One region of the Paeniglutamicibacter antarcticus genome, then DNA from elsewhere that is predicted to be linked to it. Evidence: predicted binding sites of a transcription regulator. Region 1 holds the regulator's gene; each other region holds the start of a gene.

Region 1 (10,528 bases):
ACGCAGATGGAACGATCTCGGAAATGTGCGGCAACGGTGTGCGTGTCTTCGTCCATTTCCTGCTCAAGGAACAGCTCGTGGACCTGCCCGTCGGTGGCCAACTGCCCGTCGGCACGCGCGCAGGCCTCAAGGTCGTGACGCGGCTCGAAGATGGCTACGCCGTGGACATGGGCCCCTGGGAGTTCGTCCACGCACAGGCAGCCCAGGAGAACGGGTTGGATTCCATCGTGTCCACGGCCAAACTGGACAAGGCCCGCGGCGCGTTGAGCGTCTCGGTGGGCAACCCGCACACGGTGGTGGCGGTTGCCACCGCCGCGGAGCTGGACAACCTTGATCTCTCAACAGCACCGGAAGTCGAGCCGACAACCCGGAACGGCACGAATGTAGAGTACGTATTGGTCGAAGGGGCCGTGTTGGACGAAGACCGCGCCGTGCTTCGGATGCGCGTCCACGAACGCGGGGTCGGAGAAACGCTCTCCTGCGGCACGGGTGCCTGCGCCGCAGTCATCGCTACCCGGCACTGGGCCCAGGGCAATGCCGCTGGGCAATGGACGGTGCAGGTGCCGGGAGGGGAGCTGAGGGTGGGATTCGCCATCGCCGAAAGCGGCCAGGAACACGTGATTCTCAGCGGTCCGGCGGTCCTGGTTTCCCGTGGTGAGGTTCTGGGCAGCTAGAAGCGCACCGAAGCATCAGGAAGTTTCAGGACGTCCCACATGCAGGATCCGGAAGGCCTTGTCGGTTGATACCCGTTCAATGGTCCATTCCGGGGGCATCACGGTGCCCAGCCACTTCTGCAGGGAATCGGCACCCAGGTTCTTTTGCACGACCAGCCACGCATTGCCGCCCGGTGCCAAGCGGGGCAACCACAGAAGCAGCAACTCGTGCAGCGCTTCCTTGCCGATCCGGATCGGTGGATTGGACCAAATGGTGTTGTAGCTGATCAAGGGGTCAACCTCCCCGGGCAGCGCGACCACCACGTTCTTCAGCCCAAGGGACACCGCGTTGTCCCGGGTGAGCCCAAGGCTGCGTTCATTGACGTCGACCGCGTAAATTGTTGCCTCCGGTGAGGCCAGTCCCATCGAAAGTGCGATCGGTCCCCATCCGCAACCGATGTCCAGGAGGTTGCCTTGGGAATCCGGTGCCGGAACACCACGCAAAAGAACCGCGGTTCCCTTGTCGATGCGGTCAGGACTGAAGATGCCGCCGGAGGATTTCAGCCTGCGTGTGGCACCGCCCAATTCGACGCTGATGTCGCGCCGTTTCTCGGGAGTGGAAGGCTGTGCGCTGAAATAATGGTCCGGGCTCATGTTGGCAGGTTAACCGCCTGCGGGTGACAAACCCAAACTCGGCCCCCGATTCGGGCCCCCAACCGACTGTGAGATACATCAAGGCGCGCAGCCGGATGAAGTGATAGAGTTTTCCCTATGACTAAGCTGTAAGACGCACTAAACCCACGAATGTGCCGCGTCCTTCCCACCGAGCCTTTGGCTCCGTGAGGCCAAGTAGACCAACAACGGGCCATGCTGTGTACCGCCGAATAGTCACTCCTTGATTCAAGCCTCGAGGAAACCACCCCATTTTCTCGTACCCGGGCTGACAGGAAGCCTGGCAGGGCAAAGCCGGGTTCCGGAGCATACGCGTGACGTGGCCCAATACAGCCGCAGCCCATGCACCCGTGAGCGATCGCATCACCCGCGGTCCCGGACCAAGTAACCAGGGCGGACCGTCCCCGTACGGAGCCCAGCAAGGACCAACCATGCAAACACCCCACGTACCTCACCCCCAAGAAGGCCAATCCACCGGCGAAGACGCATCTGTCGGCCCGGGGCACTATTCTGGAATACAGCAAGCAAAGGGGAACATGACCAATCCACAGCCCAGCGGCCCGCAGGACAACGAGATGGACGACGCACAGCTTCAGTCCGCCATCGAACGGATCCTTGCCAGCGACGCTGCCGCAGCCAGCAAAAGCACACACTTTGGCGCTCCCGAGGATGAAGGCATCCTCGCAGGCCGTGCCCAGGCGCTGAGCAGGCTCACCGACGAGCACACCTCATTCGACGGGGACCAGGACGAACTTGAAGCCAGAAGGGGGCTTCGCCGATCGGCAAGCCTGTCCACCGAGCTCGAGGACGTCACCGAGGTTGAAAACCGGCAGCTGCGCCTCGAACGTGTGGTTTTGGCAGGCATCTGGAACGAAGGCACGGCCGAAGACGCCGAGAACTCGCTCAGGGAACTGGCGGCACTGGCCGAGACCGCAGGCTCGGAAGTCCTTGACGGCATGGTCCAACGCCGTGCAAAGCCCGATGCAAACACCTATCTAGGTTCCGGCAAGGCCATGGAACTGCGAGACATCGTTTCAGCCACCGGGGCAGACACCGTCATCATCGACACCGAACTCGCGCCCTCCCAACGTCGCGCCCTCGAAGACGTAGTCAAAGTGAAGGTCATCGACCGCACCGCCTTGATCCTTGACATCTTTGCACAGCACGCAAAAAGCCACGAGGGCCGCGCGCAGGTGGAATTGGCCCAACTCGAATACCTCCTGCCGCGCCTGCGCGGTTGGGGTGAATCGATGTCACGCCAGGCAGGTGGCCGCGTGGGCACCGCCGGTGGCGGCATCGGCTCGCGTGGTCCCGGCGAAACAAAGATCGAAATGGACCGCCGGCGCATTCGCGACCGCATGGCCAAGCTGCGCAAGGAAATCAAGGGAATGCTTCCGGCCCGGGAAACCAAGCGCGCCAATCGCAAGCGCAACATGGTTCCCTCGGTGGCCATTGCCGGATACACCAACGCCGGGAAGTCCTCGTTGCTCAACCGGCTCACCCACGCCGGGGTCCTTGTCGACAACACGCTGTTTGCGACGCTGGATCCCACCGTCAGGCAAGCCGAAACCAGCGACGGGTTGACCTACACGCTGGCGGACACCGTCGGGTTCGTGAAATCGCTGCCCACCCAACTGGTCGAGGCCTTCCGCTCCACGCTGGAGGAAGTGGCCGACGCCGATCTGATCCTGCACGTGGTGGATGCCTCGCACCCGGACCCCGAAGGCCAGATCCAGGCGGTCCGTGAGGTTTTCAACGATGTTGACGCCCGCGGCATCCCCGAGATCATCGTTTTGAACAAGGCTGACGTGGCCGATCCCTTCGTGGTGGAACGCCTGCGCCAGCACGAGCCCAACCACGTCATCGTCTCGGCACGTACCGGCGAAGGCATCGAGGAACTGCTGGCGAAAATCAGTGATGCAATTCCGCGGCCGGATGTCCAACTAGAATTGATGATTCCCTATGATCGAGGCGACGTGGTCAACAGGCTCCACGGCGCCGAGGCCGAGATCCTGGCCATCGAGCACACCGAAGTGGGAACCCGCATGATGGTCAAGGTCCGCGAAGGCTTGGCCGCAGAAGTGGAGCAATTTAGTATTCATGGCTGAGGAATCAGAGGTCATCGACCTATTGGACACCGCAGTGTCCACCATGGGCGGGCAAAACCGGCCGGGGCAACACGAAATGGCCCGACAGGTCGTGCGCGCCATGGAAAGTGGTGAACACTTGCTCGTGCAGGCAGGAACCGGCACGGGCAAGTCGATGGCCTATCTGGTTCCGGCACTTGCCCACGCTCTTGGATCGGAGAAGCCGGTGGTGATTTCCACCGCAACCCTGGCCCTGCAGGCGCAGATCGTTGGGCGCGATGTGCCTCGGCTGCTTTCCTCGCTGAAGGACAAACTGCCGCGGGAGATGGACGTCGCCCTGGTCAAGGGCCGTTCCAACTACGTGTGCCAGTACAAGCTCGGGGGCGGGTACCCCGACGATGACGAAGGCGCATTGTTTTCGATGGACTCCGGCACCCCCGTTGCTGGTGGCTCAAGCGATGGGCCCAACTCCGCGTTGGGCCAGGAAGTGGTGCGGCTCCGGGAATGGGCAGAGCGCACCAACACCGGGGACCGGGACGACATCAGCCCCGGAGTCAGTGACAAGGCCTGGCGCCAGGTCTCGGTCAGCGCCATGGACTGCCTGGGTGCGCAAAAGTGTCCCATGGCCGCCGAGTGCTTCAGCGAGTTGGCTCGTTCCCGGGCAGCGGACGCCGACGTGGTGATCACCAATCACGCAATGCTGGCCGTCTCGGCCTTCGAAGGCCTCGCAGTACTGCCGGATTTCGACACCGTCATCATTGACGAAGCCCACGAGCTGCAGGACAGGGTGACCAGTTCGGTGACGCGGCCCCTGTCGGTGACCATGGTCCAGACAGCAGCCTCGGCCGCGCGCAAGCACTGCTCGGTCAGCGTCGACGCGCTGAACCAGGGGGCCAAGGCACTGGCCCGGTCCCTCGAAGGCGTTCCCACCGGACTCATGGCCAAGGGACTGAACGAGGAACAGCAATCGGCGCTCAACCAGATCTCCGAGGCCGCGCGGGTGGTGCTCTCCGATTCCAAGGCCGAAGCCAATGCACCGGCTGACGGCGGTCGCCAGATGGCACGCTCCCAGGTGATGTACCTGGTGGAGCAATGCAACAAGATGCTTGAGATGACCGAGGAGCGCGAAGTCATCTGGGCCTCCAGGCCCGGCCATTTCTCTGCGGGGGAGGGATACGTGCAACCTGACGAGTCCACCCAGCCGACCCTGAACGTGGCCCCGCTCTCGGTGGCCGGAAAGCTTCGGGAGGGCCTCTTCGACGGCCGTACCGTGATTCTCACCAGTGCAACACTGGCCATCGGCGCGGCCTTCGAGCCGGTTGCGGGCACCTTGGGGCTGGTCGGGGACGGGGCGCCGACCTGGAACGGTGTCGATGTGGGAAGCCCCTTTAACTATCCCAAGCAAGGCATCTTGTATGTCGCCAAGCACCTGCCCAAACCAGGGCGCCAGATGTCGCAAGAAACACTATGCGAGATCGAGGATTTGATCAACGCCTCCGGCGGAGGGGCGCTGGCACTGTTCACTTCGCGCCGGGCGGCCGAGGATGCCGCCGAGATCCTGCGGGCGCGGCTGGATATCCCAATCCTGTGCCAGGGCGAATCGAGCATGAAGGCCCTTGTCGACCAGTTCTCCGCCGAGCCGGACACCTGCTTGTTTGGCACGATGACGTTGTGGCAGGGAGTGGACGTGCCCGGCAACGCCTGCCGGTTGGTCATCATCGACAAAATACCCTTCCCGCGCCCCGATGACCCGCTGTCCTCGGCACGCAGCCGTGATGTCGCCAAGCACGGTGGCAACGGGTTCATGGCAGTGGCCGCGAGCCACGCTGCTGTGCGTCTGGCGCAGGGGGCGGGACGTCTGATCCGCTCGGTAAATGACAAGGGCGTGGTCGCCGTGCTTGATTCACGTTTGGCCACCGAGCGGTACGGAACATTCCTGCGGGCGTCGTTGCCGCCACTGTGGGCCACCCCCGACAAACCCACGGTTATTGCGGCCCTTGAAAGGCTCGCCGAAGGCTAGGTTGGTCTTGCCATCTCCTGCTTCGTGGAGGACGTACGCCCCTGAGGAGCGAAATACCAGAGGGCCGGTCAAGTTGACCGGCCCTCTGGTATTTGCGGGGGGATGTGTTCCTGGGTGCGTTCCTAGATCGAACGCATGACCGATACGACCTTGCCCATCACCGTGGCGGAATCGCCCAGGATCGGTTCGTAGCGGGAGTTCTGAGGCAAGAGCCATGTATGGCCGTCCCGCTGCCGGAAAGTCTTTACTGTGGCCTCGTCATCGAGAAGTGCCGCGACGATGTCTCCGTTGATTGCTGTAGGTTGGCGCCTGACAACCACCCAGTCGCCATCGCAAATGGCGGCGTCAATCATCGAATCTCCGCTGACTTTGAGCATAAAAAGTTCTCCGTGTCCCACCAACTGGCGCGGGAGGGCGAAAACGTCTTCCACAGCCTGGTCGGCGAGGATTGGTCCACCGGCGGCGATGCGCCCTACCAATGGCACCATCGCGGTGTCCGCAGAGGTTGTCAGCTCGGAGACGTTCATTCCGTTCGCTGCCTTGAGCTCCGTACCGCCCTCTACCAACTGCAGCTTTGATTCTCCCTTGAGCTGGAGCGGAAGCAGGATCTCCATGGCGCGGGGCCGACGTGGATCGCGGCGGATATAGCCGAGCTTCTCGAGTTGGCTGAGCTGGTGGGTCACGCTCGAAAGGCTCGCGAGCCCAACGGCATCCCCGATTTCCCGCATCGACGGCGGGTAGCCATTGGTACTTACGGAACGTTGGATGGTCTCGAGGACCTTTTTCTGGCGAATCGTCAGACTCTTCGCGTCGCGTCGAGGGGTTCGTTCTTCGGTCGTCATTGTCAGTGCCTCATCCCGATCATCGCGGGGTGCCCGCGCGTGCCGCAAATTGTAGGTGTGTGTTGATGTAGTAAATACATCGCTTCACGACTCCAAGCTTAGTAGATAAAGACACTACTTTCAAAGATTTGTTCGAACATATATGGACACGTGTCGTCGAAAGGTGCTAGAAATAACCTACGCACTACGAACATATCTTCGAAAGATTTGTACTAATAACAGTCTCCTGTTCGAGTCTGGGCCACATGCCCTCGTCGAACAAGTGAATTCAGAGGAAAGGCAAAGACATGGCAAGCACTGCTCTCTCGGCCCCGCTCCACCTAATTACGTCCCCCGACTACATCCCTGCTCCGCGTTCAGCACAGGGAAACGAATCCGACCTCGCTCCTTTGCGACTTACCCGCCGCGGCAAGTTCGTGATTATTGGACTACCAATCTTTCTTATCAGCGTCGTGGCATTGATGCTCCTGGGCGTATTCCTGTCACCCGCGAATGCCTCGGACGTGAACCCGGTTGGCGTTGACGCCTTAAGCGTCACCGTCATCGAGGGGGACACCCTCTGGGGATTGGCTCGTGAATTTGCCCCGCAGCTCGAACCCCGCGATGCCGTGCAGCAGATCGGTGATCTGAACAACCTCAACAGCTCGGTACTGCAGCCGGGAGCGGAACTCTTCGTTCCCATCGGAAGCTGAAGATTGTTAACCCAAAGGGTGCGGAACTACGCTGCACCTCCGCATTGCTAACGGATTATGACCCTTGGTGCCGGCGCTGATTCTTGGAGGGCGGGAAGCCACCGTAGACTTGAGCGGTGAATGAACGGCTAAATCGCCTGGCAAATCTGCCCCTGCGAGAGAATCTCCAAGGTCTCAAACCCTACGGTGCACCACAAATTGACGTACCCATCCAGCTGAACGTCAATGAAAACACTCATCCGCTTCCCGCCGAGGTCCATCGGGCGATTGTGGAAGAAGTCTCTGCAGCGGCCGTTGGCCTGAATCGTTACCCCGACCGTGAGTTCACCGAACTACGCGAGCGACTGGCCGCTTACCTTGGCCACGGACTGGAAGCGGACAATGTCTGGGCGGCCAACGGCTCCAACGAGGTCCTCCAGCAAATACTGCAGGCCTTCGGAGGTCCAGGACGCACCGTCATGGGATTCCCTCCCACTTACTCCATGTATCCGCTGCTGGCTTCCGGAACCGACACCACCTACGTGGCCGGGGTTCGCACCGAGTGCTACGGGCTTTCCGCAGCCGACGCCGCGGTCCAGGTACGCGAGACTGCGCCGAACATCGTCATGCTGTGCTCACCGAACAACCCAACCGGCACTGCGCTGGGTCTGGATGTCGTTGAGGCCGTCTACGAAGCCGGGGAAGCAAGCCACGCGATCGTGATCGTGGACGAGGCCTACGCGGAATTCGCCCATACGGGAACGGCCTCGGCGCTCTCGCTGCTGCCGGGGCGTGAGCGGCTGATAGTTTCGCGCACCATGTCCAAGGCCTTTGCCTTGGCCGGTGCCCGCCTGGGCTACCTTGCCGCAGCGCCTGAAGTCACCGACGCCATTCGGCTGGTCCGCCTGCCGTACCACCTCTCGGCGATCACCCAGGCAACAGCGAACGCCGCGTTGAAACACGTCGATGCACTGCTGGCCAACGTCGAGGCAATCAAGGTCCAACGTGACCGTATCGTCAACGAACTGACCCGCATGGGGCTGGAGCCAGCTTCCAGCGACTCCAATTTCGTCTTCTTCGGCGGACTTGCGAACCCCAAGGCCATTTGGGAAGGCCTGTTGGAAGCGGGGGTCATCATCCGCGATGTAGGGATTCCGGGCCACCTGCGGGTCACCGCTGGCACCGAGGCCGAGACCACCGCGTTCCTGGTTCGTCTCGAGGAACTGCTCCATCAGGGTCCTCACACGCTCTAGGGCTAAACTTGACACAGTGGCGCTAACCGCCGGCACGGAGGATTCCACCTCCAGAACCCGGGACCCATCGCAGTCACTGTCCGCCATCCCCACTCTCAACGCCTGATCCAAAGGAATGTGCATGTCTGCCGAACTACTCACGGGTCGTCGCGCTCGCCTCGAACGCGTCACCAGCGAGTCCTCCGTCTTTGTCGAACTCGATCTGGACGGCACCGGCCGCTCCGAAATCAGCACCAGCGTCCCGTTCTACGACCACATGCTGACCGCGCTGTCGAAGCACTCGCTGATCGACCTCACCGTGCGTGCTACCGGCGACGTCCACATCGACGCCCACCACACCGTCGAAGACGTAGCCATCACCATTGGCGAGGTGCTGCGCACAGCACTGGGCAACAAAGCCGGGATCCGCCGCTTCGGCGAAGCCACCGTCCCGCTGGACGAAGCGCTGGCCAACGCCGTCGTTGATATCTCCGGCCGGCCCTACCTGGTGCACGGCGGGGAACCCGCAGGTCAGGAGTACCACCTCATCGGCGGACACTTCACCGGTTCGCTGACCCGCCACATCTTTGAATCGCTGACTCTTCACGCACAGATCTGCCTGCACATGACAGTGATCGCCGGCCGCGACCCGCACCACATCGTCGAGGCCCAGTTCAAGGCCCTTGCCCGGGCGTTGCGCCAGGCAGTGGAACCGGACCCGCGCATCGGCGATGCCATTCCTTCCACCAAGGGCGCGCTGTAGATGGCAGCGAAGACCGTCACGGTCCTGGACTACGGATCGGGCAATGTCCGATCCGCGGTCAGAGCCCTCGAAGCCGCCGGTGCACAGGTAAAGCTCTCGGCCAAGCCCGAGGACATCGCCGAATGCGACGGGCTCTTTGTTCCCGGGGTGGGCGCGTTCGCCGCGGTCATGCAGGCGCTCAAGGACGTCGGGGCGATACGTTGGATCGGACGCCGAATCGCTGGGGGCCGACCGGTCCTCGGTGTTTGTGTCGGACACCAGGTCTTTTTCGATGAAGGAGTGGAACACGGGATACGCACCCCGGGACTGGGCGAATGGCCTGGCACCGTGGAGTTGCTCAAGGCCCCTGTCATCCCGCATATGGGGTGGAACACCGTCACACCGCCCGAAGGAAGCAAGCTTTTTGCCGGGATCGAGAACGAACGCTTCTACTTCGTGCATTCCTACGCCGTACAGGAATGGAACTTCGAGGTCGCCCAACCGAAGATGACCCCGCCACAGGTCACTTGGGCCGAGCACGGGGTCCCTTTCATCGCGGGCATCGAAAACGGTCCGCTGTGCGCCCTGCAGTTCCACCCGGAGAAGTCCGGGGATGCGGGTGCTCGCTTGCTGCGCAACTGGTTGGAGACCCTCTAGATCATGTGGTCAGTCATTCTCATGGGCGTCGCCGGTATCCTGGGCGGCGGGGCGCTGTCCATGCGCCAGCAACGCGCACACATCTCCTGGATCATCACCGCATGGGCGCTAGCAGGTGTGGCGCTCTTCGGAGCCTACGTCCTCACGCTTTAACCACAGGCCGGCGGGCATGTTTTGCTGCCCAGCCGAGCGCCGACACAGAACCTAAGGATCGATCATGACAGAGAACAAAAACAGCATCCTGGAATTGCTGCCCGCCGTTGATGTGGCCGACGGCGAAGCCGTGCGCCTGGTCCAGGGCGAGGCCGGAAGCGAAACCGGATACGGAGATCCGCTCGAGGCGGCCCTGTCGTGGCAGAACGCCGGTGCCGAATGGGTGCACCTGGTTGACCTCGATGCTGCCTTTGGCCGTGGCCACAACACCGAGATCCTCGGACGCATCGCCAAGGAACTGAGCATCAAGGTTGAGCTCTCCGGCGGCATCCGCGACGATGAATCCCTCGAGCGCGCCCTCGAGTTCGGGGCGACCCGAGTGAACCTGGGGACCGCAGCCCTGGAAAACCCCGAGTGGACCGCCCGTGCCATCGCCCGTCACGGGGACAAGATCGCAGTGGGCCTCGACGTGCGCGGCACCACGCTCTCTGGCCGCGGCTGGACCAAGGAAGGCGGGGACATCTGGGAAGTCCTGGCGCGGCTCGAAGAGGCCGGCTGCGCGCGCTACGTGGTCACGGACGTGACCAAGGACGGAACACTGCGCGGACCCAACGTCGAACTGCTGGCCGAGATGTGCAAGCGCACCTCCAAGCCAGTGATCGCATCCGGCGGAATCTCAAGCCTTGAGGACCTGCGCGTCTTGCGTGAACTGGTCCCCAACGGCGTCGAGGGTGCAATCGTTGGCAAGGCCCTGTACGCAGGAAAGTTCACCATGGGCGAAGCCCTTGATGTTGCAGGC
Region 2 (10,528 bases), on a different contig from region 1:
CGGCCCTGAACGTGCGTGTGGTCCGCTGAGCAAGAAGTGATCCGCTCTACACCCGCCGTTTATTCCGGGGATCCGATAAATGAGCGACGGCAGCACGCCAGCATCCAATAGCGACAAGAAAGCGCGTGAAACCGAATCTTGTTGCGCCGTGGTCCGCGGCAGCACCTGTTTCCACCACTTCCGGCTTGGAGCGCCGATGGGTTGAGGCCCGCCATCTCTCATGCGGCACCCAATGGAGCGGATACCCTCATGGGCCATGGCGCCGGCAAGCGATGCCCGCCTCCGGTGTTCTCAGCACTCATGGGCACGCACCCCGGACGCCAACCGGTCCTTGGAATGCAGCAGCCAAAGGCTAGCGCAGCACCAAGTGGCGGCCACGACCAAGCAAACGCATCCCGTTGGCCTCGAAGAACTGTGCGGAACTCGGTGATGCCGCGGCGATGAGCTCGATGCGCGACTGGTCATCGAGTCCCAACGGATTGGCCATGCCCCGGGCCAAGCCGTTGAGCAGGGACGAGCCAATGCCGGCCCGTCGATGTGAAGGAGCGACTGCCAAACCGTGGATGGCCAACTGGCCACCCAATGCCTGCTGGGCAAAGGCGCGGCCCACCAGTTCCCCTTCAAGGGTGCGGGCGGTGGCTTGTTCGATGCGGCGCAGCGCGGGGTGTCCGGCGCTCAACCCGGCCGCCGCCGGATCGCGCCACAGGTTTGCCACCTGCAACTCCTTGGCGTCGGCGCCCTTGGCCTCGGGGATCTCGGTTCCCAGGCGCACACGGCCGTCCCACGGTTCCCGCGGTCCCACCAATTCCCCGGCATGCCACGAAATCTGTGCCGCATCGGAGAATCCGGCTGCCTCCAGCGCAGTGGATGGCGCGCCGGAATTGACCCAGGCCTCCACCCGGCGCGCACCCAGGCGCGTTCCCTCGGCCAAGCCAGGGCGCAGCCCGGCTTCCTGTGCATGGGCTGGGAAGAGCAGCACCAGCCGGGCGCGTGCGGGCTGCCAAGCCCATGAGCAACCGTGGGTGGTGAAGATCTTGCCGCCGGTGGCAGTCGCCATGGCTTGGTGCCAGTGCGAGAGCGCATCCTGCGCAAATCCGATGGTTGTCACGTTTACTTGCCCTTTGCCAGGCCGCGGCGCGCCAGCAACGGTTCGATCCGTGCGGGCCGTCCTCGGAAGATCTCATAGGATTCCAGCGGGTCACGGGTGTTGCCGCGCGAAAGCAGCTCGTCGCGGAACCTTTCACCGTTTTCCCGTTTCAGCCCGCCGTTTTCGGTGAACCATTGAACGGTGTCGGCGTCCAGCACCTCGGACCAGATGTATGAGTAGTACCCAGCGGAGTATCCGCCGTCAAAAATATGCTTAAAGTAGCCGGTTCGGTAGCGCGAGGGTACCAGGTCAGGGATCAGTCCGGCATCGGTGAGCACGCGCTGCTCGAAGGCCAGCGGGTCGGAAACCATCTCCCCGTCAACGAGCGAGTGCCAGGACAGGTCCAGGACAGCGGCGGTGAGGTATTCAGTCGTGGCGAATCCCTCACCCCACAGGGCCGCGGCATCGAGGGTATCAACGGTGCCGGCCGGCAGCGGCTCTCCGGTGACGGTGTGGGCTGCGTATCCGGGCAGCACCTCGGGGTGCAGTGCCCACATCTCGTTGACCTGGGAAGGGTACTCGACGAAGTCGCGGGGCACCGCGGTGCCGGACAACGACGGGTAGATGGCGGCTGAGAACAATCCATGCAACGCGTGTCCAAACTCGTGGAACAGCGTGTTGACCTCGTCCAGGGAAACAAGCGCGGGTTCGCCCTGGGCGGGCTTGGGGATGTTCAAGGTGTTGGTGACCACCGGGCGCTCTTCAAGCAACGATGCGGACTCGCGGATGGAATTCATCCAGGCGCCGCCGGCCTTGGTGGGCCGGGCAAAGAAATCTCCCACAAACAGGCCAAGGCTCGAGCCGTCCTCGTTGAAGACTTCCCACGTGCGGACGTCGGGGTGGTAGAGCGGGAAGTCGAACCGTTCGGTGAAACCCAGTCCGTAGAGCCGGCTGGCGGCAGAAAAGACGCCACGTACAAGCACTGCATCGAGTTCGAAGTATTCGCGCAGCGCAGCGCGGTCCAGCGTGTAGCGTTCCCTGGCCACGGCGGCGGAGTAGTAGGTCCAATCCCAGGGCTGGATGGGGGCGCCGGAGATCTTCTCCAGCTCGGCAGCCTCGGCCCGTGCATTGGCAACGGCCGCAGGGACGAGCCCGGCGAGGCGGGCCTTGACCGCCTCAAGGCCCGGCGCGGTTGCATCCTGCAGCACCACGTCGGCGTGCGTGTCGAAACCGAGCAGGGCAGCGCGCTTGGAGCGCAGCGACGCCATTTGCGCACCCAGGTCAAGGGTCCGGTTCGCGCCTTCCTGGCCGCGGTTCACCGAGGCCTCGAAGAGCCTGCGGCGCGACTCGGACAGTTCCAGGCACTCAAGCATCGGTTGGCCGGTAGGCAGCACCAATGAGAGCAGGTAGCCCTGGGTGTGTCCGGCGGCACGCGCTGCGTCGGAGGCCGAGGCCAACTGCCCGTCGCTGAGTCCATCCAGTTCGGCGGCATCGGAATAGTGGACCGCCGCATCGTTCATGGTGCCCAAGAGCTTGCGCGAGTATTCACTGGACAGATCCGTGATCTGTGAGTTCAGCGCACGCAGTTCCTGCTTGCGCTTTTCGTCGAGTTCGGCACCTGCTGCACGGAAGGTACGCAGCGTCTCGGACACCAGTCGTGCGTCTTCGCCGGTGAGCGCTCGGGCATCCAGGGCGGACAGGCGCGCGAAAAGTGCCTCATCCAGGTGGATGGCATCCTGGTGGCCGGAAACCAGCGACTGGATTTCCGGGTCGATCTCGCGCAGCTCATCAGTGGCGTGGGCGGAGAACACCGTCCAGTAGGCCATCACGGTGCGGCGCAGCAGCTGGCCGCACCGTTCCACGGCTACAAACGTGTTCTCGAATGTCGGGGCATCGGTGTTTTGCGCGATCGCACCAAGCTCCTCGAGGTGCTGATCCACCCCCTGCCCGATGGCATCCAGGTAGTGGGCTGCCTCCAGGGCTGAATAATCTGGGAATTCAAACGGCAAGGTGCTTGGCTCAAGCAACGGATTAGGCATGTCCTTAACCCTGTCACAAGCCCGCAGTGCTGTCCGTTTCCCGCGCCGTATTCCCGGCAGCGAGGTTAGGCTCATAACCATGACTGAACGAATTGCGCAAGGATTTTTTGCTGCCAGGGGTATTGCCTTCGCCGCAGCACTGCTTCTTAGCACCTTGCTTGCTGCCTGCGCGCCGGTGGACGGTCCTCCGCCATCGGCAAGCTCCGGTGCTGTGGGCAGCTCCGCGGCTTCGGCCGCCCCGAGCCAGGACTCATCGAGGACCCCGAGCGAACCGACCGAGAGCGCCAGCAAAGCCTCCGCTGGGCCCAAGGACGCACAGTGCCCCGGGGATGAATGCATCGAGGTCGCCGTGGCAGGGGACATCCTGCTGCATCCTGCATTGTGGGACCAGGCCGAGGCAGACGGGGCGGGAAGCCTGGACTTTGACCCGCTGCTGGCTGGCATCGCTCCCTACCTGGACCAAAGCGACCTTGCCCTGTGCAACCTTGAAACCCCGGTGGCGCCCAAGGGCGGGCCATACGCCGGATACCCGATGTTCAACGTCCCGCCGCAAATCATTGAGGCACTGGAGAAGGCAGGCTACGACGGCTGCACCACGGCGAGCAACCACTCGATGGACGGGGGAGTCCCCGGGGTCAAACGCACACTGGACGCGCTGGATGGGGCAGGTATGTTCCACACCGGTTCCTACCGCAGCGCAGTCGAAGCCGAAAAGCCATTGCTCGCACCGGTGGGAAGTGCGAAGATAGCCATCATTGCCGGCACGTACTCGCTGAACGGCATGAAGGAAGACGCTCCGTGGCGCGTCGATGACCTCGAGAAGTCCTCGTTGCTGGCGCGGGCCAAGGCCGCACGAGCCGCCGGCGCGGACATCGTGATGGCAGCGATCCATGACGGAGCCGAGTACACCAGCAGCCCCACGGCCGCCCAGCTCAAGTTGTACCGGGCGTTGGCGGAGAGCGGGGAATTCGACTTCATCTATTCGCACCACACGCACTCGGTGCTGCCGGTTGAAAAACACGAAGGCACCTGGATCGTCTACGGTTTGGGAAACTCGGTGGCGAAGCACGCGACCAAGACGGTGCTGAACACCGAGGGGCTGACGGTGAAAATGCAATTTGTTCGTACCGGGGAGACCTGGGAGCCCGGGAACCTGGTGTGGGCTGCCCACACCATCAAAGCGGCCCCGCTGCGTTGGTGTGCCTTGCCTTCGGCATCGAACCAGCCGTGCACCACCGGATCCAAGGACGCAGCCTCGCTGCAACGCACCACCGAGACCGTGAACTCCATGAACGCCAAGGAAAACGGCGCGAAGATGTGGACACTTCCCGGGCAGTGACCCGGCATTGCGCGGGCTAACCGTCATAAAAATATCAGTGCCGCTCACGCAGGGTTTATTCTAGGCTGTCCGCGTGCTCCATCTCAGTTAGCCAGGGACACTCGATCCTTTATCACCTGAGCAGGAAGTGATCCACCGTGGTACTACAAATTGGGGTTCTTGCCCTGCAGGGGGATGTCAACGAACATCGCCGGGCCCTTGAATCACTAGGTGCAGTTGCCCAGCCGGTGAAGGTGGCCGATGAGCTGGCAGGACTCGACGGGCTGGTTATCCCGGGAGGTGAATCAACGGTGATTGACAAGCTGGCCCGGTTCTCCGGGCTCGACGGGGTCATTAGGGCCAAGATCGCCCAGGGGTTCCCGGTCTATGGTTCATGCGCCGGAATGATCATGCTGGCCGACACCATTGCCGATCCTGCCACCAATCTCAAGGGCGACCCCCAGCAAAGTTTCGGGGGAATCGATATGGTGGTCAAGCGCAACGCCTTCGGCAGACAAATCGATTCGTTCGAAGTGGACCTGGATTTCAAGGGACTTGACGTCCTTCCCAGCCAGGATCCAGACCAGGCGGCCAAACCGGTTCGCGCCGCTTTCATCCGGGCACCCTGGGTGAGCAGCGTGGGAGAAAGAGTAGAGGTATTGGCCACGATCCCCGCCGGAAACACGCCCTTGGGCGGTGATGGGGTTCGGTTGGCTAGAATTGTCGCAGTACGTTCGGGGAAATTGCTGGCGACCTCCTTCCATCCAGAGGTGGGCGGGGAACGCCGTATCCACGAACTTTTCATTCAGATGATCAGAGGAGACGCGTAAGCATGTCGGGCCACTCCAAATGGGCAACCACAAAACACAAGAAGGCCATCCTGGACAGCAGGCGCGCCAAATCGTTCGCCAAGCTGATCAAGAACATCGAGGTCGCGGCCCGCGCCGGCGGCGCCGACATGGCCGGGAACCCGGGCCTTGAGGTCGCGGTCTCCAAGGCCAAGAAGACCTCGGTACCCGCCGACAACATCGACCGCGCCGTTAAGCGCGGCGCCGGTCTGACCGGCGAAGTCATCGACTACACCGAGATCATCTACGAGGCCCGCGGACCGCAGGGCTCGGCGCTTCTCGTGGAATGCCTGACGGACAACAAGAACCGCGCTGCTTCAGAGGTGCGCCTGGCGATCAACCGCAACGGCGGCACGGTTGCGGACCCCGGCTCTGTGGCGTACATGTTTGCCCGCCAGGGAGTTGTCGGGCTGCCGAAGAAGGACCTCACCGAGGATGACGTGCTCATGGCGGTGCTCGATGCTGGGGCCGACGAAATAAAGGAGGCCGGGGAGAACTTCGAGATCCACAGCGAACCGACCGACCTGCGCGCCGTCGTCAGTGCACTCGAGGAAGCCGGGATCGAATACGAGACCGATGAAATCGAATTCGTTCCCTCGCTGCACGTACAGCTCGATGCCGCCTCGGCCCGCAAGTTCCTTAAGCTTGCCGATGCATTGGAAGAGCTCGACGACGTGCAGAACGTCTACTCCAACGCCGACATCAGTGCCGAGGTCATGGCAGAACTCGAAGAGGACTAGTCCACTTCCATGGCATTGAGAGTGGTGGGTGTCGACCCCGGACTGACCCGTTGCGGGCTGGCCGTGGTCGACGTCGAACCCAACCGCCGGGCCACGCTCGTCGATGTCACGGTGGTGGGAACCGATCCCGGAACCCCGCTTGACCAACGGTTGTTGGCCATCGCCGATGGCATCGACGCGTGGCTCGATGAGCACAAGCCCGACGTCGTTGCCCTGGAGCGGGTCTTCAGCCAGCTGAACGTCAGCACGGTGATGGGCACCGCCCAGGCCTCGGGCGTGGTGATCGTTTCCGCGGCACGCAGAAACATCCCGGTGGCATTGCATACGCCCACTGAGGTCAAGGCTGCGGTGACTGGATCGGGCTCGGCGAACAAGAACGCCGTGGGCAAGATGGTTGCCAAGATCCTGCGCCTGGATGAGCCGCCGTCCCCGGCCGATGCCGCCGACGCGGCAGCCCTGGCCATCACCCATGGCTGGCGCGGAGCGGCGTTCGGCGCTGCAGGGGCAGCCGCTTCCGCCTCCGCACCCCGGCCCGCCGGAGGATCCTCTGGATTGACACCGGCCCAGCGCGCATGGATCGCTGCCGAGGCCAAGGCGCGTTCGGCGAAGGTGCGTTAGCCCGCCGGCTCGCGGTGCCCCGGGATCCGGTGGCGGCGCGTCCGCAAACCTGCCCGCAGAAGCTGTAAGCTGTTCGTAGATATATTCGCATGGCTTGCGTGCTCGATGAGCCTCGCACGCCCAGCCCGGCACCACGGAGGACATCCCAGATGATCAGTACGCTGCGAGGCACGCCGCAACAAGTCAACCTGAACAGTGCGGTCATCGAGGTCGGAGGCTTCGGCATGTTGATCCAGGCGAGCCCTGCGACGCTGGCCGACCTGCAGGTGGACCGCGAGGCTTTGATCCACACTTCCATGGTGGTCCGCGAGGATTCCATGACGCTTTTCGGTTTCGCCAGCGCCGATGAACGCGAAGTCTTCGAGGTGCTCACCGGGGTTTCGGGCATCGGCCCGCGCACCGGCCTGGCGATTCTTTCGGTCCACAGCCCAGAGGAGGTGCGCATCGCCGCCAGCACCAAGGACACCAAGGCCTTCACCAAGGTCTCGGGCATCGGACCCAAGGGAGCCCAGCGTATCGTGCTGGAACTTTCCGGAAAGCTTACCCCCACCGGCGCCCCCGTCCCGGCAGGAAGCACGGCCGCTTCCTCATGGGAGCCTCAGGTCATCGAGGCGCTCACCGGATTGGGCTGGACAGAAAAAGACGCACTCAAGGCCCTTGAAGCCCTGGCTAAGAACGAACCGCAGTTGGTCGCCACCGGCAGCGTGCCGGAAATCCTTCGGGCGGTGCTGCGTTCGTTGGGACGCGGGAACCGGCCCGGAAACTAGGAGTAGGACATGACAGATACCGGTGCGTTGACGAATGCCGGCTCCGAGCCCGAGGAGCGGGTACTCGAGGCAACCCTGCGCCCGAAGAACCTCGATGACTTCGTGGGCCAAGGGCGGGTTCGCCAGCAGCTTTCGCTGGTCCTTGAAGCCTCGAAGATCCGCGAACGCACCGCGGACCATGTGCTGCTCTCGGGCCCCCCGGGCTTGGGAAAGACCACCCTGTCGATGATCATTGCCGCGGAAATGAACGCGCCCTTGCGCATCAGCTCCGGTCCGGCCATCCAACATGCAGGGGACTTGGCAGCGATCCTCTCCTCGCTCACCGAAGGCGAGGTGCTCTTCCTGGACGAGATTCACAGGATGAGCCGTCCGGCAGAGGAAATGCTCTACATGGCCATGGAGGATTTCCGCGTTGACATCATCGTGGGCAAGGGGGCCGGTGCCACCGCCATCCCCTTGGAGATCCCGCCCTTCACCCTTGTTGGTGCCACCACGCGTGCCGGTCTGCTCCCGGGCCCGCTGCGTGACAGGTTCGGTTTCACCGGACACCTGGAGTTCTACAGCGTGGAGGAACTCGAGCTGGTCTTGCGCCGCTCGGCGATGATGCTCTCCCTGAAGGTCAACTCCGCCGCCTTTTTCGAGATCGCCTCCCGCTCGCGTGGCACCCCCCGCATCGCCAACCGGCTCTTGCGCCGGGTGCGCGACTGGGCACTGGTGAACCGGCTCGAGAGCATCGACGCGCGCGCCGCGTCCGCGGCCCTGGAGATGTATGAGGTCGACGCCCGCGGTTTGGATAGGCTCGACCGTGGTGTATTGCATGCGTTGTGCACGAAGTTCGGCGGGGGGCCGGTTGGTCTTTCGACCCTGGCCATCGCTGTCGGGGAGGAGACGGAGACCGTGGAAACCGTCGCCGAGCCTTTCCTTGTCCGGGAAGGGTTGTTGGGGCGGACCCCCCGCGGTCGTATCGCTACGGCTGCAGCATGGAAGCACCTGGGCCTTCGCATGCCGGCGGATGCCGTTTTTGCCGGCGGTGCCGGCTTTGAGCTCGACGACGAGGACGAGGATTAGCCCTGAGCGAACGCCTCAGGGTGTCACCGCCGGGGATTCAAGGCAGATTGGCAGGCTAAATCCCGCCGATGGGCAGGGTTTGCCGGGCAACTGCCTATAGGATGGATGAGCCCACCGGCTGCGCTATAACGATGCCGCGCGCCGTTGACATTGACTGAGAAACAGGTATTTACAAGTGACGGAAAATCTATTGGCCCAACCCGCTACCGGCGGAGGTGGTGGTTTTGACCCGACCATCCTGCTCATGCTTGCCGCTTTCGGCTTGCTGATCTTCATGATGATGCGCGGCCGCAAGAAGGCAGCCAAGGCCCAGGAACAGGTCCGATCCAATCTGGCCGTCGGCGCCGAGGTGATGACCCAGTTCGGTCTTTTCGGCACCATTGCCAGCATCGACACCGACGAGAACAAGATTGTCCTGGAAGTCTCCCCGGGCAGCTTCGTCACCGTGCACTCCCAGGTTGTTGCCAAGGTCGTTGCCCCCGAGACCCCCTCCATGGAGATCCCCGACGATGCTTCGTCGTTGACCTCCGCATCGGTTGAGAGCGCTGAAGAAGTGCAGGGCAACGAGGGTGAAACCCCCGAAGAGACACTGCGCCGCCTCAAAAACGAGGAAAACGGCCCCAAGGCCTAGACACGGCTCTTTCACGCCCGGCAACGGGCAGTGAGCACCAGCCGGATTATTGCATGCCCCTGCTTGCGGACGCATGACCGGTTGGCCATTGACCTTCATCAAGCGGCCCGGAGCGCACCGTACCACGCCCATTGCGCGTTGGGTGGGACGTGCTCCGGGTTTTCCGCGGAATCTTCGTCCCCTTCATGGGAGACGGAACAACCAGAAAGCCCCACGATGTCATCTACTGGTCCGATCAAGCAGGCACGAAAATCCCTGCTGTGGCTCGGCGTTATCTTCCTTATTTCCGCCGTGATCCTGATTACCGGAGTGCTGAGCGGGAAGGCGGCGTTCTCGCCCAAGCTGGCTCTCGACCTTGAGGGCGGTACGCAAATGATCCTGGCACCACGGGTGCAGGGCGGTGCCGCTGCGACGCAGGAGCAACTGGACCAGGCCGTGGAGATCATCCGCCAGCGCGTGGACGGAACAGGTGTCTCCGAAGCGGAGATCACCACACAGTCGGGGCGCAACGTCGTTGTTTCGATGCCAGGTGTCCCCGATGCCCGCACCCGTGAACTGATCCAGGCCTCGGCCAACATGGAGTTCCGCCCGGTGATCCTGTCAGGGCCGTTCACCGCGGTTCCCGAGGGGGAGCGCCTTCCCAAGGCGGATCTGCCAAAGCCGACCGGTGAGCCGGAGAACGCCTCGGACACGAACTGGATCGACGCAAAGCTCTACAAGCAGTTCGAGAGCTATGACTGCCCCTCCGAACTCGGCCAGGGCGCCGAGGAAACCCATGACTCGGCCAAGCCGATGATCTCCTGCGACCCCGATGTCGGGGCGAAGTACATCCTGGGCCCCGTCGAGGTCCCCGGAGCCGACATCTCCGATGCGTCATTCGGGATGTCCCGCGGCCAACAGGGCGCAGTGACCGGGCAGTGGGGCGTGAACATCGAGTTCAACTCCGCCGGCAAGGCTTCCTTCGCGGAGGTCACCCAGCGCCTGGTTACTCTTCAGGGCAGCCAGAACCAGTTCGCGATCGTGCTTGACGGCACCGTGATCTCCGCTCCTACCACCAACTCGGTGATCCCGGACGGGCGAGCCGAAATCACCGGTAACTTCACCGAGCAGAGCGCAAAGGCACTGGCCGACCAGCTGAAGTTCGGCGCACTGCCGATCAGCTTCGAAATCCAGTCCGAGCAGCAGATTTCCGCGACCCTGGGTTCCGACCAGTTGCGCAGCGGCCTGATCGCAGGCGTGATCGGCCTGTTCCTGGTCGCCGTCTACTCGATCTTCCAATACCGCCTGCTGGGACTGGTCACCATCGTCTCGCTGCTGGTCTCGGGTGTGCTGACCTACCTTGCACTGGTGTTGCTGGGGTGGTCGATGAACTACCGGCTCTCGCTGGCCGGTGTTGCCGGTTTGATCGTGTC
Region 3 (10,528 bases), on a different contig from region 1:
TGGCCGGGTCCTCTCGCCGGGTGGCTGGTACTGAACGATGCGAGTGTTCGGATGACGTTATCGGAGGCCTGAGACGGATTGGGATTTCCAGCAACGGTCTATGGCTCTTGGGTGGATCAGGTACAAAACAAATGATCCATGAATTTGAGCCAGAGAGGTTTTCCTCGGGTACTTTGCGGCGATCATTCTTTTGCGGGACCGCTGCTTACTAAAGTATCGGGGGTGCATGGACACAGGCCACCAGGCCAGCAATAATCATGAGGCAGTGGGGGAACGATCGTGGCTTTCGTTGCTATTGATACCAATTCCGGGATGTTCCTGACCAGCGTGGTAGCCGTTGCCGTTGGGCCTTGCTGTCGGGGTAGGATCCTTCGCTGCCGAAGGACGGCTTTGTCTCCCAGACACAGCAAAGGTGGGGAGTATGGATTTGGGCCCGTTCGGCAGCCGAAGGCGAGGGGATGCAGGCATTGCTCACCAAGGGGACGCTACCGATATAACTCCTCAGCACCGATGATGCAGACGAGTTCTTTGAGTAGGTTGCGGCTACTGGAGCCGAGACCTGGCACGGATTTCTTGGTCAAGGCCAGCAGGGTTTCCCAGCGCTGAACCAAACCCCCACGACAAACATCAGCGGGCCCGTATCGCCATGGATGGCGATACGGGCCCGCTACCCGGTGAATTCTTTTCCTACTTGATCGGCGGAATCGGTCCGAGTGGAGCTGGCTGGGCTGGTGAAAAAGGGTCATGCGGATCGGGACCCGGCTCCGGCGACGGATCATGAGGTGGCCCGGGCGGAGCCGGGGGAACGCGGTCGGGTTCGGCAGGAGGCTCTGGAGGTTGCGGAATGGTCATCTTCACTCACTTCTTCCGATAGTGGATGGACGCCCAGTGTATGGCTCTCGGGGCGGTAGGTGGAAGCCCCCTTCACACGGCGGCGGTGTACCTCGTGCGATGCTTGAAGCATGGATCTGGAGATTTCACCGACGCTCACGATTCCGGCCTCGGAACTTGACTGGCGGTTCTCGCGCTCGTCCGGACCGGGCGGGCAACACGTCAACACCTCGGACAGCCGGGTTGAGTTGTCATGGTCCGTTACCGACTCGCGTGTACTGACCGCCGAGCAACGCCAGCGCCTGCTCTTGCGGATGAAATCCCGCCTTGTTGCAGGGGTTTTGACCGTTGCCGCCTCCGAACAACGCTCCCAGCTGCGAAACCGGGAAACCGCGCTGGCCAAGCTCGCCGACATGGTGCGCTCCGCGCTTGCGCCGGACGGGCCGCGCCGACGTGCGACGAAGCCGACCAAGGGTTCCCAGAGGCGGCGCCTGGCAGCCAAGTCCCAACGTTCGGCCACCAAGGTGCGGCGACAGCGGCCATCGGCCGAATAACCACTTCGGGATCCACCCAGGCTGTTGAAGAAACGCGTTTTCGCGTAGGCCAGGAGAACGACGCAGTGGCAGGGACAACCAAAGTCGCCGCAAGTTGGACGGACCCCGCGGGCAAGGCCGTTTGCTGGGGCCAGAAACGGTGGCAGGATGTCTATACCAGCGGGTAAGCTGCCAAATCGTTGCGCCACTGCGCGCCCAAGGGGAGGACCCACCATCAAGAAAGACCTGAACGATGCCGCGGACGCCGTCGAGAAGGCCTCGAACTCACGCGTCTTCGTTGCGACTGCCCGGACCGGCTTCGCGGTCAGCGGCGTTTTGCACGTGCTGATCGGTGTCATCGCCATCCAGCTTGCCTTCGGGGAGTCCAAGGATGCGGACAAGGGTGGCGCGATGTCCCAACTCTCGGCCCAACCGGCAGGCTCCGTACTGTTATGGGTGGGTGCGGCGGCATGCCTTGCCCTGGGTTTGTGGCAGCTCAGTGAAGTGGTCTTTGGCTATCGCGAGCTGGAGAAAAAGAAGAAGCTGGGCCGCAAGCTCTCCGCGGCCGGCCAGGGGGCGGTGTTTTTTGCCCTGGCATTCTGGTTCGCGTCTTATGCCGTGGGTAAACGCAAGGAGAGCAGCGAATCGAGCAGCGGGACCTCAGCCAAGATCATGGAGATGCCGGGGGGATCGGTGATCTTGCTGCTGGTGGGAGTGGGTATCTCAGTGACCGGCGTGGTTTTTGTTATCAGGGGCATCATGCGGTCCTTTGCCAAGGTGCTGAGCTTGCCGGCCTCTAGGCCGTTGAGGCGCGGAACCTTGGTCCTGGGCGTTGTTGGCTATGTGGCCAAGGGTGCGTCTCTGGCTCTGGTCGGGGTCTTGGTCATCGTTACCACGCTACAATCGGACCCGGAGAAATCCACCGGCCTGGACGGTGCGCTCAAGGCAGTGCGCGAGCAACCATATGGAGTCTATCTGTTGACCGCCGTCGGAATCGGGCTGGGGTGCTACGGGCTGTACATGATCGCCAAGTCCCGGTTCGTGAAGATGAAGTGATGTGTGCTCCGGGGACAGTGCCCGGCGCGCGCAGAGTAGGGGTGGAACCGGCTGGCACCCCGCGGAGGGGCTAGCGTGGGCAACATGACTGATGAAACATCGAATTCGGACCAAAATGAGCAAATCGAGAACAACCTGACGCCCAACACCGATGAGCGCAAGGTGAGTAAGAGGCAGCTGGCCAGGTGGAAGGGCGAGGGCGGGGCGTTGCCCGCCGACTTCGATCCGGATACGGCCAAGGACGACTCCGAGCAGTAACGGCAGCAAGTTTTCCGGTGTGCAGGGCCAGCAGCCCTGCACACCGTTTTTACAGGTGCCTGAGGTAGCGCCCCGGCATGTTCATGAAGGATCGCCAGTTGGACACCAGGTCCAGGTCGTCCCATTGACTGCGGCGCAGGCCCCTCGGACCGACCTCGTAGATATTGGCCCCGGGAAGGGATGCGAGCAGCGGCGAGTGCGTGGACATGATCACCTGCGAGCCCCCCGCCGCCAAGAGGTCCTTCAGAATCCCCACCAAGGCCAGAGAACCGGAGAAGGAGAGCGCTGATTCGGGCTCGTCAAGCACCCACAGGCCGCCTTCGCGGAACTTGTCGATGATGAGCTCGAGAAACGACTCCCCGTGGCTCATGGTGTGGAAGTCCGGCTCCACCTGCCGCATTGACGGGTTCTCTTCCAGATAGGTGTAGAAGCTGTGCATGGTTTCGGCGCGCAGGAAGTATCCGCGACGGCTGGCGCCGATGTTCCGCAGCAGTTGGAGGTGATGTTCAAGGCCGGACTCGGTGACCCGGGTGCTGTGTTGCGCCCCGGTGGAACCTCCCTCCGGGGAGAGCCCGTAGCTCATCGCGATGGCCTCAACGAGCGTTGACTTCCCCGAACCGTTTTCTCCCACCAGGATGGTGGCCGGCCCGAAGTCCATGCCTTCGTCCAAGAGCTGGAGCACCGGCGGGAGCGTCTGGGGCCATTGGTCCCGTGGAGCGCAATGCAGCGCATGTTCGGTGACTCGGCGGATCGGCAGGTTGGAGAGCTTCATGGGCGCCGGCGCAGCGGCAATGCGAAGGTGCAGCAATGTTGGAGGCTAGACACCGGTGACGGTCCCGTCCTCGTCGATGGCGAAGGCCGGGTTGTGCACGAAGTCCCAACGGAAGCCGTCGGGGTCAGCTACGCAGGCGCTGGTGCCGCTCCATTCCCTGGTGGTCGGTGCACCGATCGAGGTGGCGCCCGCGGCCAGGGCGCGTGTGTACAGGACGCCGACCTCCTTGGCGCTGGAGGTGTTGTGCCCCAGGGAAACCGGTGGCGCCAGCGGACCGTGCCCGACATCCCCGTATTCGCCGGGCATTGATTCAACGTGCCACAATGCGAGCATCAGTCCGGGGCCGGCTTGGAGGAACAGGATCTCGCCGGGGATGAAGTTGATTTCGCGAAACCCCAGTCCGGTGACGTAGAAATCACGTGACTGCTGGACATCGCGCACCCCCAAGGTCAGTGCGGTGATCGTAGGAGCAGTGTTCAAGGTCATGGTTTCAAGCATAAGCCCACGTGAAAACGCGTCAATGGGAACCTCCAGCAACTAACTGTCGTACATGCGTCCTAATCTCATCTTGTGTAGAACATAGTTTCTAATAAAATGGTTGGATGCATGGGCTCACCCCACGGCCGTCTTCACCCCATGGACGGGGACAAGGCGGTGCCTGGGGGTGGCCGTGCGACGGGAAGGTGGCGAAGGAATGGGAATCTTTACCCAGTCGATCGAAGTTGACTGCACGCCAGCGGGCGTGCCGATCCGCATGCGCTGGCAGGGTCGCGAATACAAGTTGGCGGCCGAGCCGGTTCGCTGGTTCGAGAGGCGAAACTGGTGGAAAGAGGAGTTGCGTGCCGAGCGCGGGCGCGGCCCCGGGCTTGTGGACTACGAGGTGTGGCAGTTGCAGGTCAAGCTCGCCGGGCTGGGGCCCATGCGCACCTTCGAGGTGTCCCGCCAGGTCGAGACCGGACGCTGGCGCATCATTCGCATGCCCCAAGCCTATCTGGAAAGTGCGTAGGGGCATGGGCGGGGGAGGCGATTGGACGATCGTGGACCATGGCCGTTGCCCAGCCCAGGTGCAAGGCTGGGAGCAAGCGCCTGAACCGAGGGCGCGAGGGACTCGAACATGGGAGTGCTCTGATGGAAAAAGTATTCGATGCCGCAATCATCGGCATGGGCCCCGGCGGCGAAGTTGTTGCCGACAGGCTGCTCACTGCCGGCAAGAAGGTTGTCATCTTCGAGGCCGAGCTCATTGGCGGTGAATGCGCCTACTGGGCCTGCGTTCCCTCCAAGACCATCCTGCGCGGCCCCGAGGTAAACGTTGAGGCCAACAGGGTTGCCGGGGCCTCGGCGGGCGCCTTGGACTGGGAGAAGGCCAAGGGGTACCGCGACTACATGGCCAGGCACCTCGATGACAGTGCGCAGGAACAGGGGTATGCCCGACGAGGGGCAACCGTGGTGCGTGCCCGGGCGACCATCACCGGCCCCGGGAGCGTGGGTGCCAACGGGCAGGAGTACTTGGCACACCACGTCGTCATTGCCAGCGGCACCGAACCGTTCATCCCGGAATTTCCGGGCGTCGGGGAAATCACCGCCTGGGGCACCCGCGAGGTTTACACGCTCAAGACGCTGCCGCGGTCCGTGGCGATTGTCGGGGGCAGTGCGGTGGCGTTGGAGACAGCGTTCTTCCTGGCCGGCTTCGGGGTGGAGGTCACTGTGCTGAACCGAAGTGCCAGGCTGCTGGGCCGTGAGGAGCCAGAGGTCTCGGCGCTCGCGGAAGAGTACCTGCGCGAACTGGGTGTCAAGGTGCTGACCAACAGCTCGGTGGCCAGCGGACGACGCGGGGGTGGCGGATCCAGCGTCCTGGTGTTGGTGGAGGGCGGAGAGATCGCTGTGGACGCCCTTGTCTTCGCCACCGGGCGAACCCCGCGCACCCATGGATTGGACGTAGCCCGGGCCGGGGCAACCCTTGACGGGCGAGGCAACGTGCGTGTGGATGAGCATTGCTGGGCGGAGGAAGGGCTCTGGGCCGTCGGGGATGCAACCGGGATCATGCCCTTCACCCATGTGGCCAAGTACCAAGGAAGCATCGTGGCCGACTCCATCCTGGGCAGGGATCGCACCGCAAGTTATGACGGGATCCCGCGCGTGGTGTTCAGCAGCCCGGAAATCGCCGCAGTCGGCCTGACCCGAGAGGCGGCCGAGGAGCGTGGAATCGATGCGGTGGCAGTTCGGGTCAACCTGCCGGAGGCAATCGTCAAGCCGTGGACCCATGAACAGGCCCCGCGAGGGGACATGGGCATCCTGGTTGACAGGCACCAGCGGATGCTGATTGGTGCCTGGGCCATTGCCCCGCAAGCCAGCGAGTGGATCCACCAAGCGTCCATGGCCATCAGGGGACGCGTCCCGCTGAAGGTGTTGCGCGACATGGTGCCGCAGTTCCCCAGCTACTCCGAGGCCTATCTCGTGGCCCTTGAAAAACTCCTCACCGACGAAGGTATATAAATCCTTGCCGGTGGGAATCCTCACCTCCGGGCTTCCCGTTGCAGGTCAGGGGCGGGAGGTCGCAAGCTTTTCCTTGAAGCCGGTGGCGGGGATGGCCAAATGGCTTGATTCGAACACATATTCTAATAGAATGAATCAACCCCTCCACGGAGCCGCACAAACCAGGGCACCGGGAAACCACGGCACCAAGGTAAGGTCCGGATGCGCTGCCCATGCAGGGGGGATGGGAAGGGCGCGAGACATCATAGAGGGAGCGAACCGCCATCATGGCACCACCGAATGATGGGCAAAAGAGAACCGGGGCAGGCGCATGAGCTTCACCCACCTGCATGTGGCCTCCGCCTTCAGCGCACACTACGGTGTTTCCTGGCCCAAGGACCTCGTCGCCGCGGCGCTCGCCGACGGGGCTGACGCTCTGGCGCTCACGGACCGCGACGGTCTCTACGGAAGCGTTAAGCACCTCAAGGCCTGCATCGAAAACGGCATCGATCCCATCCTCGGAGTCGATCTGGCCATCCTCGAGCCCACACCGGGACGCGCGGCATCTGGCAAGCTGGCTCCGATGCGCACGGCAGGGCGCCTCGTGGTACTGGCCAAGGGACACAGCAACGGAGCCGGGTACGCTGCCCTCTGCCACCTGGTCACCGCCGCACACCAACCAGCCACAAACGCCGGAGCGGCCAAGGGGCAATCTGGGATCACCCGCGAGGAACTGGCCAGCCACGCACTGGGCCGCGACGGGGAGGCACTGCTCACCGTCCTGCTGGGACCAGGCTCAGACATCGGCCTGGCAACCGGGCACCGCGACTACGCCAAGGCCCGCACATTGTTGCGTAGCTGGCGCACCCTGCTGGGGCACAGCGCGCTACGGGTGGAAATCACCACACACCTGAACAGTCCGGGAGAGAGACTCAGCACCGCACACGCAATCCGCATGCTGCGCTGCGCCACGTCAGTGGGCATCGCCCCGGTGCTGACCAACGCCGTGCGGTACACGGACCCCGACGGGGCGGCAACCGCTGATGTGCTGGACTCCGCACGGGCACTGAGCTCCCTGTCGACCCTCAATGACATCCAACCCAACGGGCAGGGCTGGCTCAAGCCAGCAGAACATATGCACCACCTCGCCACGGAAATAGGGCGTTCCGCTTCCGAGACTTCCTTGGGGCCCACATTGCTGCGCAACACCGCGGCGCTCGCCGACTGGGCACGCCTGGACCCGGTGGCCGACACCGGGTGGGGGATCCCCGTGGTGCCCGAAGCCCACATCATCGGGATCACCGCAGCACCGGATGCCGAACTTGCCGCACGCGCCGAGGCAGGTATCACCCGCCTGATCCCCGCCGAGGCGAACAACCCCCTGATGCGCCAGCGCCTGGAGATGGAACTATCCACCATCTCCGACCTCGGCTTCGCCCCCTATTTCCTCACCGTCGCCGAGGTCAGCTCCATGATCACGGACATGGGTATACGCTCCGCCGCCCGCGGCTCGGGCGCCTCCTCGTTGGTGAACTACCTCATCGGCATCAGCCAGGTGAACCCATTGGCACACGACTTGCTCTTCGAGCGCTTCCTCTCCCGGGACCGTGCCACCTTGCCCGACATTGACATCGACGTCGAATCCGCCCAACGCCACAACATCTACCAAAGGATCTTCGAACGCTTCGGCGCCGAACGCGTCAGCCTCATGAGCATGCAAAACGGCTACCGCGCCAGGGGAGCGGTACGCGACGCCGGGGCGGCACTGGGCATGGAGGAGCAAGACATCGATGTGATCGCCAAGCAACTCTGGCGTTTCTCCGCCTCGTCCTTCCGCGAAGCCCTGGAGGAAAAACCCGAACTTGCACCCTTCGCCGACCGGCTCGGCACCGAAAAACAGCTCGACCTGCTCGTGGACCTCACCGAGCGCCTCGATCGGCTTCCTCGCCACATCTCCATGCACCCCTGCGGGGTCATCCTCTCCGACGCCGGGCTGCTGCACCGGACCCCCGTCGAGCCCAGCGGGCTCACCTTGCCCATGAGCCAGTTCGACAAACACGACATGGACCCCATGGGCATGCTCAAGCTCGATGTGCTGGGGGTACGCATGCAATCGGCCATCACCTACGCGTTGGAGGAAATCATCCGCATCCACCCCGACGCGGCCTCCGTGGCCAAGGCAGGGGGACACCGGGCAGGGGTGCCCGGGCAGATACCGGACTACATCGGCCCCACCGGGGCCATAGACCTCGCCCTGGTTCCGCTGGATGACGAACCTACCTTCGAACTCATCCGTTCCACCCACACCCTGGGATGCTTCCAGATCGAATCCCCGGGACAGCGCGAACTCATCGGCAAGCTCGCCCCGCGCGAATTCAACGACCTCATCATCGACATCTCCCTTTTCCGCCCCGGGCCCATGCAGTCGAACATGATCAAGCCGTACCTGGAAAACCGCCACGGCTTCGCACCGGAAAAATACCCCCACCCGGATTTGGCACCGGCGCTCGCCGAGACCCATGGGGTCACCGTCTTCCACGAACAGGTGCTGCGGACCTTGGACGTGATGACCGGCTGCGGGTTGGCCAAGGCCGATGTATACCGCCGGCTGCTGGGTAACCCTGAGGCCGAACCCCGGGTGGAGTCGCTCTTCCGCTCCCGCGCACTGGAACGCGGCTACAGCCTGGCGGTGATCGACGAGGTCTGGGACACGCTGGCGGCCTTTGGCTCCTTCGGGTTCTGCAAGGCGCACGGGGCGGCGTTTGCCGTACCCACCTACCACTCGGCCTGGCTCAAGGCCCACCATCCCGAGGCGTTCCTGGCCGGGATATGGGAACATGATCCGGGGATGTACCCCAAGCGGCTGCTGGTGGCAGAGGCAAGGCGCATGGGCATTGCGATCCTGCCGCTGGACATCAACCGCTCCGCCCCGAGCTACAAGGTGGAAAATCTTGACGGGATGCTCCCGCCGGCTCTTTTGCCGGTGGTTCCGCGGGCGGTGGGTGCCACACCACCGGGGAGGTACGGGATCAGACTTTCGCTGCGCGGGATCCGCGGGGTCTCCGAGCGGGAGGTCACCCGGGTGGCCGCAGGCCAGCCCTACGACTCGATCGCCGACGTTCGGGCGCGTGCAGGACTCAACCGCACCTCGCTGAACCACTTTGCCGCACTAGGGGCTTTCGATTCCCTGCAGGCCCAGGCCGGACGCGGGAACCGGGCGGATCTGGTGGCACACCTGCGTGGCACCGGCGCCAAGGCGTTGGCACCGCGCCACCGGCCGATCCCCGGGCAGCTTTCCCTGCCGCTGGGGGACCTTGAGATCTCCACCATGGGCATCGGGGCGCAGCCTGCGTCGATGGACGAGGTGGTGCGCACCGAGCTGGATTTGCTCTCCATCGACGTCAGCGCGCACCTGATGTCCTCCCATGCCCCGCTGCTCACGTCACTGGGGGTCTCGCGCTCACAGGACCTGCTGGCGATGCGCAACGGCACCGAGGTGCTGGTGGCCGGGGTGCGGGTTGCCACCCAGACCCCGCCGATGCGGGGAGGACGCCGGGTCGTGTTCATCTCGCTGGACGACGGCACCGGATGCATCGATGCCACGTTCTTCCACGAGGCCCAGAGGCGCTGCGGCCCGTTGCTCTTCTCCACCAGGCTGTTGCTGGTCCACGGGCTCACCCGCCGCACCGGGCCGCGCGGGATCAGCTTGCAGGCACTTGATGCTTGGGACCTCTCGGCCAAGTCCCTGCTGCCCGGCCCGGGGTACCTGAACAATCCCGCCCGGGCACGCAACGAGAGTTTCGGATCCTCCGCAGCCAAGCCCGTCATGGCGCAGCCCGGCAAGTCACTGGCCCAGCGCATGGCGGACGAGGGGCTGGATACCAGGGGACACCTGGGTGCCTGAGCGCGGCCGGGATGACCACCTTCCACGGGGCAAGGGATAAAAGTGCGCAACCCCCGGACGGGTAGCATCGTAGGTGCGAAGTCACTGCACCCACGTGAGAGCCTCCGCAGCAATCGCGCCACCCAGATCTTAGGAATGCAATGCCGTTGAATAAAAAAGCACTCAAAGATGACGGGTTCACCGGATTTAGGCCAATCACCGCCCTGGAGATCAACCGAATTCCACAACACACGGGGGTATTCGCCGTGCTGCGTCCCGAGGGGTTTGACCCACGGTTCCTAACCAAAAGCACCGCCGGGATCTTCAAGAAGAAGAACCCCACCTTGCCTCAAGCAGGGCTTTGTGCTGAATGGGTTGCAGACGCGGATATCTTGTTCATCGGCAAGGCCGGTCCCGGCAGCAAGGGAAACCGGGGGCTCCGACGCCAGATCCAAGAGTTCGTGGACTTCGGAAAAGGAAAGCCGCCGGGGCACTGGGACGGTCGGCTGATCTGGCAACTGGCGGATGCCGGAGACCTCCTGATTGCCTGGAAGGAGTTCCCTGACGAAGAGATCAATACGGTTCAGGCGAATCTGCATGTGGTCTTCCGACAACACCATGGCAGGTTGCCGTTCGCAAATCTTGTCCAGGCCCGCGCCTAGGGCGCGGAACCCACTTGGCGCGGCGAAGGGAGTGGCCCTGCTGTGCTCAAAGAGACGCAAG

What was found. The regulator LexA, encoded in region 1, represses DNA repair genes until DNA is damaged. The targets are predictions, from matches to a motif close to TCGAACANNTGTTCGA.
Region 2: the regulator LexA is predicted to act here: its motif matches at 6,724-6,739, upstream of ruvA (Holliday junction branch migration protein RuvA).
Region 3: the regulator LexA is predicted to act here: its motif matches at 6,053-6,068, upstream of ABEA12_RS18120 (DNA polymerase III subunit alpha).

What each region holds. Positions count from the first base shown of each region.
Region 1 is NZ_BAABLK010000091.1:49,126-59,653, reverse strand. Features, by position in the region: gene dapF (diaminopimelate epimerase) at 1-674, shown strand, start outside; gene ABEA12_RS17145 (class I SAM-dependent methyltransferase) at 690-1,307, opposite strand; gene hflX (GTPase HflX) at 1,901-3,433, shown strand; gene ABEA12_RS17135 (ATP-dependent DNA helicase) at 3,426-5,432, shown strand; gene lexA (transcriptional repressor LexA) at 5,555-6,274, opposite strand; gene ABEA12_RS17125 (LysM peptidoglycan-binding domain-containing protein) at 6,562-6,966, shown strand; gene ABEA12_RS17120 (histidinol-phosphate transaminase) at 7,083-8,198, shown strand; gene hisB (imidazoleglycerol-phosphate dehydratase HisB) at 8,320-8,940, shown strand; gene hisH (imidazole glycerol phosphate synthase subunit HisH) at 8,941-9,576, shown strand; gene ABEA12_RS17105 (hypothetical protein) at 9,580-9,729, shown strand; gene priA (bifunctional 1-(5-phosphoribosyl)-5-((5-phosphoribosylamino)methylideneamino)imidazole-4-carboxamide isomerase/phosphoribosylanthranilate isomerase PriA) at 9,794-10,528, shown strand, end outside.
Region 2 is NZ_BAABLK010000023.1:104,343-114,870, reverse strand. Features, by position in the region: gene ABEA12_RS07135 (NADPH-dependent F420 reductase) at 1-29, shown strand, start outside; gene ABEA12_RS07130 (GNAT family N-acetyltransferase) at 353-1,108, opposite strand; gene ABEA12_RS07125 (M3 family metallopeptidase) at 1,111-3,126, opposite strand; gene ABEA12_RS07120 (CapA family protein) at 3,206-4,465, shown strand; gene pdxT (pyridoxal 5'-phosphate synthase glutaminase subunit PdxT) at 4,603-5,274, shown strand; gene ABEA12_RS07110 (YebC/PmpR family DNA-binding transcriptional regulator) at 5,277-6,032, shown strand; gene ruvC (crossover junction endodeoxyribonuclease RuvC) at 6,042-6,650, shown strand; gene ruvA (Holliday junction branch migration protein RuvA) at 6,800-7,417, shown strand; gene ruvB (Holliday junction branch migration DNA helicase RuvB) at 7,427-8,485, shown strand; gene yajC (preprotein translocase subunit YajC) at 8,676-9,116, shown strand; gene secD (protein translocase subunit SecD) at 9,333-10,528, shown strand, end outside.
Region 3 is NZ_BAABLK010000094.1:10,045-20,572, reverse strand. Features, by position in the region: gene ABEA12_RS18160 (exodeoxyribonuclease VII large subunit) at 1-1, opposite strand, end outside; gene arfB (alternative ribosome rescue aminoacyl-tRNA hydrolase ArfB) at 963-1,385, shown strand; gene ABEA12_RS18150 (DUF1206 domain-containing protein) at 1,533-2,420, shown strand; gene ABEA12_RS18145 (hypothetical protein) at 2,505-2,678, shown strand; gene ABEA12_RS18140 (AAA family ATPase) at 2,728-3,450, opposite strand; gene ABEA12_RS18135 (VOC family protein) at 3,496-3,936, opposite strand; gene ABEA12_RS18130 (hypothetical protein) at 4,145-4,456, shown strand; gene ABEA12_RS18125 (dihydrolipoyl dehydrogenase family protein) at 4,579-5,943, shown strand; gene ABEA12_RS18120 (DNA polymerase III subunit alpha) at 6,254-9,826, shown strand; gene ABEA12_RS18115 (hypothetical protein) at 9,967-10,467, shown strand.